Regions from separate parts of the Shewanella sp. Isolate7 genome, predicted to be linked through region 1. Evidence: riboswitches for the same ligand, from Rfam matches in the RefSeq annotation. Region 1 holds a riboswitch; the other holds the start of a gene.

The links. Region 1 has a riboswitch for lysine ahead of lysC (lysine-sensitive aspartokinase 3). Riboswitches for the same ligand answer to the same signal wherever they lie in the genome.
Region 2: it holds a riboswitch for lysine, as region 1 does, so the genes downstream of both, L1D47_RS00130 (Na+/H+ antiporter NhaC family protein) here and lysC (lysine-sensitive aspartokinase 3) in region 1, are expected to answer to the same signal.

What each region holds. Positions count from the first base shown of each region.
Region 1 covers NZ_JAKEVJ010000023.1:48,835-53,116, reverse strand. Annotated here, with positions in the region: gene arcA (two-component system response regulator ArcA) at 1-11, opposite strand, end outside; gene L1D47_RS07635 (DUF3293 domain-containing protein) at 590-1,021, shown strand; lysine riboswitch at 1,390-1,565, shown strand; gene lysC (lysine-sensitive aspartokinase 3) at 1,695-3,050, shown strand; gene L1D47_RS07625 (succinylglutamate desuccinylase/aspartoacylase family protein) at 3,050-4,156, shown strand; gene L1D47_RS07620 (hypothetical protein) at 4,241-4,282, shown strand, end outside.
Region 2 covers NZ_JAKEVJ010000001.1:32,041-36,322, reverse strand. Annotated here, with positions in the region: gene L1D47_RS00145 (H-NS family nucleoid-associated regulatory protein) at 1-62, opposite strand, end outside; gene L1D47_RS00140 (electron transfer flavoprotein subunit beta/FixA family protein) at 375-1,124, shown strand; gene L1D47_RS00135 (FAD-binding protein) at 1,125-2,048, shown strand; lysine riboswitch at 2,197-2,413, shown strand; gene L1D47_RS00130 (Na+/H+ antiporter NhaC family protein) at 2,492-4,057, shown strand.

The DNA of each region.
Region 1 (4,282 bases):
GGGTTTTGCATGTTTATTTACCTAATATTTGTTTAAAACTGTTCTAACCATGAGCGCTAGTTGGTGCTGCTGCGCACTATCTGTCTTCGCGACAATTACTCAACTCACTTAGTGCTTTCATCAAAAAACTATTGATACAGCAACACACTTCATGATTAGTAAAGTATACGTATCTCTTTCAAAAGACACGCGAACTGCTATTCACTTCGATTAACAATAGTTGGGAATAGTTCCGTTAACTATTTAATATTTTCAAGTTTAAATGCTAAATCAGCCTAAGCTCACATTTTATACAGGAAATTGACTAACTTTTGATGACCTTGTCGCCGACAAGATGTAACAAAAAGTATTTCATCGTGAGATGAGTGGAAGTGAATCAACGAACTTATTGTACTCGTTTTAGTCATTTGTTAACAAATGAAATGTTAACAAAATTCCTTTGAGATTTGATGTAAGTCACATTGTTTTGTGTACATCTTTGATTTTAATGATATTAATAAAAATTCATAAAGTGACCTGCCTCACACCTCTAGGAAGGTGAGCGAATTTTGCTATAATCGACTGAATCTAATTTAGGAATATTTTAGTGATGAGCACAGCGAACGAACACTTTTGGCAATGCTATCAGCAAACGCAATTCTTACTCACTCAACCTTTCTCTCCCTCGTTATCATTTGCAATCATTACCGCTCATAATCCTAAAGGCCAACACCTTTCTCCCTCGCAAAACCGCCTCCTCGATAAACAGCTTCAACGTCATATTCAACGCCTGCAATACCCCTATCGTGCCCTGACCGGCGCCTCCAGCGATCGGGGGCATATGGAAAAGAGTTGGGCGGTCTCTATCGATAAGGCTGCCGCGGTGGAGCTGGGCAAGGTGTTTAATCAAAACGCCATCTACTTTGTCGATAACGATGAGCTGCAACTGGTGCCTTGTCTGGTCGCGTATGATGAGGTTACCTTAGGTAAGTTTTCCGCAAGGGTCTGCTTGGTTAGCGAACTGCCGGACATTAGTCGTTAGGGCCTGCTGACCTTTTGAGCACAAATTTTGTTCTAATTGAGTACGTTCAAATCGCGGCACGAGGTTTGAGATATAGTCATTCTATATAAAAGCCGAGTAACAAAGAGGTGAACGTGCTCAAGACGAACCCTGCGGGCAGCTTCTGTATCATTTTTCTACTGCGTTATCGCTCATTGATGTAGTGCACTACATTACAATCGCTCTGCCTTGTATAAAATCGATACAGAATGCTGCAAAAATGAACGCGAAAGGCCAACAGACCCTAGGGCCGTCTATGTTGAATGGCTTTCATCATGACTGGCTAAAATATCGTTGACTTTTTATTCGGTTGTTTGATAGTTTTCTTGCATCCTGATCGATAAGGTTAGTGATACAGAAGAGGAGCGTTAACTAGGTAGTAAGCCCGAGGAGTCCAAACTCCGTTGACGGTTTATGAGGGAGATTAACGCCGAGGTAAAGAGATGTTTGGTTTCATCTGTTTATCGGTCGAATGGGCTGAATCCCATTGATTGTCACCTGTTTTTGGTGGAGAGCTTCTGGTGGCAATCGTTGTTTCCCGTCTTGGGGTGCGTCATCTTTGCACCAGGCTCTTCGAACGAAGTGAGTTCGGAGCGTATTCAATGTTATCTATTTCTTTCGTGTCATCGTCGGCTGTTTGGGTTGAGGTGCGCTAATGTCTATTGTTGTTGCTAAGTTTGGTGGAACCTCTGTCGCCGATTATGAGGCGATGAACCGCTGTGCCGATATCGTATTGGCCAATCCCGATACCCGCGTTGTAGTCGTGAGCGCCTCGAGTGGTGTGACTAACCTCCTGGTGGAACTGACTCAGGAGCGTGTGGATTTTGAGCGTCGTCAGCAGTTACTCAAGGCGATCGCCTCTATTCAATATAAGATCCTCGACGAGCTGGGCCAGCCCCACGATGTGGCCGCGCGTCTCGATGCCATCTTAAGTAAGATTGCCAGCCTGAGTGAGTCGCTTTGCCAGCATCGCAGCAAGGCGACCATAGATGAATTATTGGCTCAGGGTGAGCAGTGCTCGTCTGTGCTCTTTGCTGCCGTGTTAAGAGAGAAGGGCGAGCGGGCGAGTGCCTTCGATGTGCGTCAGGTGATGCGCACCGACAGTCATTTCGGCCGCGCCGAGCCGCAGATCGAGGCGGTGAAGCAGCTTTGCACAGAGCACCTGCTACCACTGCTGGGAGAGCAGCGTATCGTGACTCAAGGCTTTATTGGCGCCGATGAGCAGGGGTCGACCACCACATTGGGCCGTGGCGGCAGCGACTATTCCGCTGCGCTGCTCGCCGAGGCGCTGGATGCTTCGGCGGTGGAGATCTGGACTGATGTGCCAGGCATCTTTACTACCGATCCAAGGCTGGCGCCCAATGCTCGCCCTATCCCTGAGATCAGTTTTAACGAGGCGGCCGAGATGGCGACCTTCGGCGCCAAGGTGCTGCATCCTGCCACCATATTACCTGCGGTCAGACATAAGATTCAGGTATTTGTCGGTTCCAGTAAGGCGCCTGAGCTCGGCGGCACCTGGATTCGTCATCAGGTGAACGACGAGCCTATTTATCGCGCCGTAGCGGTGCGACGCGACCAGACGCTACTCAATCTGCATAGCCTGCAGATGCTGCATGCCCAGGGCTTCCTGGCCGAAACCTTTGCCACCCTGGCAAGGCATAAGATCAGTGTGGATTTGATCACTACCTCAGAGGTAAACGTCTCGCTGACCTTAGATAAGACGGGATCCGATTCGGCAGGAAACAGCCTGCTGAGCGAGGCCTTGTTGCAGGAGTTGTCACAGCACTGCCGGGTGCGGGTAGAAGAGGGCTTGGCGCTGGTGGCGATCGTCGGCAATAAGATTGCCACCACGGCCGGTGTGTGTCGCCGGGTCTTCGAGGTACTCGAACCCCATAATGTGCGCATGATCTGTCAGGGGGCAAGCCCGCACAACCTATGTGTCCTGGTGGCCGAGTCTGAGGCGGCTCAGGTGGTGAGTGCGCTGCATCAGAATCTGTTCGAAGGCCAATGATGAAACCAACTCGTTCTACGTTAAAGGTTGGCGAGCTCGCCACGGGTCAAGATCTTGAACTCAACCTGTTTGAGTTTGTCCCCGAGGTCGTGACCGGCCCGAGCGTCTGTATTCAGGCCAATGTGCACGGCGCCGAGGTGCAGGGCAATGCGGTGATCTATCAGCTGATGCAGGCGCTCGAAACCTGTGAGCTGCGCGGCAAGGTGACCCTGGTGCCACTGGCTAATCCTTTAGGGATCAATCAAAAGAGTGGCGAGTTTACCCTAGGACGGTTCGACCCTATCACCGGGGTGAACTGGAACCGCGAATACCTAGATCATAAACTGGACATTGCTAGCTGGTATCAGGGGCACAAACATCTTACTGATGCCGAGTTAATTGCCCATTTCAGGGCCTTGCTGGTTGAGCAGTGTTACAGCCGTCTGCATGAGCCCTGGGGGATCACCACGGGACATCGTCTGGCGGTGAGTCTGCAGCAGATGGGCCATGGGGCGGATATCGTGCTGGATCTGCATACCGGCCCTAAGTCGTGCAAACATCTCTATTGTCCCGAGTATGACCAAGATGCCGCCAAGTACTTCTCTATTCCTTATACCCTGCTTATCCCTAATGAGTTTGGTGGGGCCATGGATGAGTCTATCTTCTGCCCCTGGTGGCAGCTGAGTGAATACCTGGCTACTCAGGGGCACGAGATTGAGGTGCCCGTATCGGGCTTTACCCTGGAGCTTGGCAGTCAGGAGAATGTCGATTTGGCGGATGCCCTGGTGGATGTCGAAGGGATACTGGCCTATCTCAGCAAGCGCGGCGTAATAAGTGAGCGCGTAGAGCCTGCGGCGATGCCACGCTACGCTTGTTACCTGAAAGACTATAAGAAGTATCATGCGCCCCTAGGTGGCTTGGTGGAGTACAAGGCCAAGGTCGGGCAGCCGCTGCCCGCCGGTGAACCGCTCGCCAACATCTTGCGTGTCGACAGATATGGCGAGGAGGACGCGATAGTCCCCTTGAGTCTGCCTGTTGACTGTGTGCCCGTGCTGCATTTTGCCTCGGCGTCTGTGTATCAAGGCACAGAGCTCTATAAGGTGATGACTAAGGTGTTCGCGCTTTAGTCAATAACTATATAGGTGAGATTCCTGTAACAACTAGTGTTACACTCAAATTGCATTGATAACTAAGGAATCTAGGGGGAGCGAATGCAAAAAAGGATTTTATTATCACTAATTGTATTGTTGGGT
Region 2 (4,282 bases), on a different contig from region 1:
AATTCTTTAACAGCAGCCTTAAAGCGACGACCATGCGTCAATATATCTAGAAATTCGCTCATATTTATAATGTCCTGCTTAAAAATAAAATAGTAAATAGGATTACAGGGCTAATAATAGGAACTAAAAAAGGTTTTATCAAACGAATTAAATGAATATTTGAGCCTTTAAGGTAAATTTTATTTCAGCTTTTCTTTTTTTGTCCCATTTTGACCCCTTAGTCACCCTTAAACACCCTGTTTTTGATGTAAGACAAAGATGCAGGTGACTTCCTGTTGACGTTAACGTCAACAGCACGTAAAGTGGCGTAAGTTGGTGATAGTTTCGCTATGCACTATTTGTTATTCAGAATAAAGACGTAAGAAGGAAGCCTTATGAAAGTATTGGTGCCAGTAAAACGCGTCGTCGATGCTAATGTGAAGGTCAGGGTTAACGCTGACAATACAAATGTCGATACCGCAAATCTGAAGATGGCCATTAACCCATTTTGTGAGATTGCTGTAGAAGAAGCGGTACGTTTGAAAGAAGCAGGTATTGCGACCGAGATCGTGGTAGCAACCATAGGGCCTAAGGCGTCGCAGGAGCAGCTACGCACGGCGATGGCGCTGGGCGCAGACCGTGGTATTCATGTGGAAACCGACGAAGAGCTTGCGCCGCTTTCTATTGCAAAGATCCTCAACGCGATTCAAGCCAATGAGCAGGCTCAGCTGATCATGCTGGGTAAGCAGTCTATCGATGGCGACAACAACCAGACAGGCCAGATGCTGGCGGCGCTAGCCGGTCTACCTCAGGCCACCTTTGCCTCTGAGGTAAAGGTTGAAGGCGAGCAACTTGTGGTTACCCGTGAGATCGACGGCGGTCTGCAGACCCTTAAGATGCCATTGCCTGCGATTGTCACCACAGACCTGCGTCTGAACGAACCTCGCTATGCCAAATTACCTAACATCATGAAGGCGAAACGTAAGCCGCTCGATACCATCACGGTAGATAGCCTGGGCGTGACCCTTAAGCAGCATCAGAAGGTGCTCAAGGTGACACCGCCTGCGGAGCGTCAAGCGGGTATTATGGTGGCTTCTGTCGAGGAGCTAGTGGACAAGCTAAAGAATGAAGCGAAGGTGATCTAAATGGCGATTCTAGTAATAGCAGAACATGATAATGCGACTTTAAAACTCGATACCGCCAAGGTAGTTGCTTGTGCTCAGGCGATCGGTAGCGAAGTCGATGTGATGGTGGCCGGTCACAACTGTGGCGCCGCGGTTGAGAGCGCCAAGCAGCTTGCCGGTGTGCGTCAGGTATTGATGGCCGATAGCGCCGTTTATGCCAACGCCATTGCCGAAAACCTGTCATCGCTGATCGTTTCTGTGGCCAGCGAGTATCAACACATCCTGGCTGCGGCCTCGAGTGTCGGTAAAGATGCACTGCCACGCGTTGCGGCCCTTTTAGATGTGGCGCAGATCTCTGAAGTGGTTGAAGTGGTTAGCGAAGATACTTTCGTGCGTCCTATTTATGCCGGTAGCGCCATGGCGACGGTTCAGAGCCTGGATGCCATCAAGGTGATGACGGTTCGCGCCAGTGCCTTCGATGCGGTTGCCCAGGACGGTAGCGCCTCGGTGCAGACCCTGGATAACGAGTACAGCGGCGATGTCGAGTTTGTCTCGCAGACCCTGTCTGAGTCTGAGCGTCCCGATCTTGGTGCGGCCTCTGTCGTGGTTTCGGGTGGTCGTGCCATGGGCAGCGCCGAGAACTTTGCGATTCTCGAGCAGTTGGCCGATAAGCTGGGCGGTGCACTGGGTGCGTCTCGCGCCGCGGTTGACGCCGGTTACGTGCCAAACGATCTGCAGGTGGGTCAGACGGGTAAGATTGTCGCGCCGGACCTCTATATCGCCGTGGGTATTTCGGGTGCCATCCAGCACTTAGCGGGGATGAAAGATTCTAAGGTGATCGTGGCGATCAACAAAGATCCAGAGGCGCCTATCTTCCAGGTGGCTGACTATGGTCTGGAAGCGGATCTGTTCGAGGCAGTGCCTAAGCTACTCGAACTTATTTAATAAAATGTAAATGCTTGGTGAGCACTTTGGTGTTCATCTAAAATTTAGTGTGATATAGATCACATGGAGCGGCTTTGAGGTAGCGTCCTTAAAGCCGCTTGTGTTTTTATGTGCCTCACGTTTGCCGATAGTGACATTGGCAGGCGTCCTGAGACGTAGAGGTGCATTAAATATCAGTAGTATTCGTTAGGGTGATGCCGTTAAGCGAATATGAAAGGATTTGGTGCCGAAGTGGTGGAGTTGATCAAGGCTTGCCGCTGGGGCTGTCATCGAATAGAGGCAGCACTGCCATAGTGCTTCTTATCTGGATTGATAAGTGGAAGGTATACCGAGAATGGGTATCACTATGGAGCGCTACTGATAGGACAGGTGTAATATCTCATGCTATATCCCACCAGTTCAGTTGCCCTCCATTCGTATTTAAACGAAGACAATATTTTACAATGACAACTTTGAGTTATGCCGATTCGGCACTTTCTTTGCTGCCGCCCGTGGTGGCGATTCTGCTGGCGATCTTTACCCGCCGCGTCCTGCTCTCGCTCGGTGTGGGGATCCTCCTGGGGGCACTGTTAATTGCCGATTTTTCACCGCTGGATATGGGCCAATACCTGGGACAACAGGTGGTGGGCCTGGTGTGGGATGATGGCGCCTTAAACAGCTGGAACGTCTATCTGCTGGGTTTCTTGATCCTGCTTGGGATGATCACCGCACTTATTACCGTCAGCGGTGCCGCCAAGGCCTTTGCCGACTGGGCCCGTCAACATATTCGTAATAAGCGTGATGCCAAGCTGCTCACCATGTTCCTGGGCTGCGTGGTCTTCATCGATGACTACTTCAACAGCCTGGTCGTGGGCAGCGTCGCCCGGCCGCTCACCGACAGATACTATATCTCCCGCAGCAAGCTGGCCTACCTGCTGGACTCGACCGCCGCGCCAATCTGCGTGATCTCGCCGGTCTCTAGCTGGGGGGCCTACATCATCGCGCTGATCGGCGGCATACTCACCGCCCATGGCTTTGCCGACACCGGCCATCTGAGCGTGTTTATCCAGATGATCCCGATGAACTTCTATGCCATCTTCGCCCTGGTCTTGCTGCTATGTGTGGCCTTCATGGGGCTGGATGTGGGGCCGATGCGCCAGCATGAGCTAAATGCCCAGAAGGGTAACCTGTATGACGAGGCCAAGGGCCTGCCGCCAGGCGCCAATAGTGACCTGCCAGAGGCGGATTCGGGTAAGATCTTAGGCCTGTTCCTGCCTATTACCGTGCTGGTATTTGCTACCATCTACTTCATGATCGACAGCGGTGCCGCTGCGCTGGCCGCGGAAAACCTGCCCTTTAGCGTGATAGGGGCGTTCGAGAAGACGGATGTGGCCTCATCGCTCTTCTTCGGTGCCGTGATTGGTCTGGCAGCTACCCTAGTGCTGGTGGCTGTTCAGGGGCTGGACAAGGCCCTTATCTTTAAAGGTGTGCTGGCCGGGGCGCGCTCCATGTTGCCCGCCATCTATATTCTGCTGTTCGCCTGGACCATCGCCGGGGTGATCGGTCAGATGGAGACGGGTAAGTATATGGCGAGCCTGGCGACGGGTAACATTCCGTTCGCGCTGCTGCCTGCCGTGCTGTTCGTGCTGGCGGGTCTGACGGCCTTCTCTACCGGCACCAGCTGGGGCACCTTCGGTATCATGTTGCCGATTGCCGCCGATATGGCCATGGGCACCCACACTAACATGATGCTGCCTATGCTGGCCTCTGTGCTGGCGGGCGCCGTGTTTGGCGATCACTGCTCGCCTATCTCGGATACTACTATCCTGTCGTCTACCGGGGCGAACTGTCACCACATAGACCATGTGCTGACTCAGCTACCCTATGCCCTCATCGTGGCGGGGATCAGCCTGGTGGGGTATACCGTGCTGGGCTTTACCGAGTCGGTCGGCGCGGGACTGGCCGCCTGTAGTGGGGTGTTTGTGGTAAGCATTCTGGTGCTGCGTCATAAGGCTAACCGTCTGGTTTAATACCAATCACAGTAAATATGTGATCAGAAATAGCGCAGGCAAAACGCTTGAGAACAAAGCAGGATTTTTAGATAAGTAGTTATTCTACAATTAAAAATACTAATACAGTTATCGAGTGTTTTAACAAGCTAGAATGATCAATTGTTTATTACGATTGGTATAAGTGACCTGTCGATACCACACAGACAGAAAAATGCCGCTCATGGAGCGGCATTTTTTTATGGT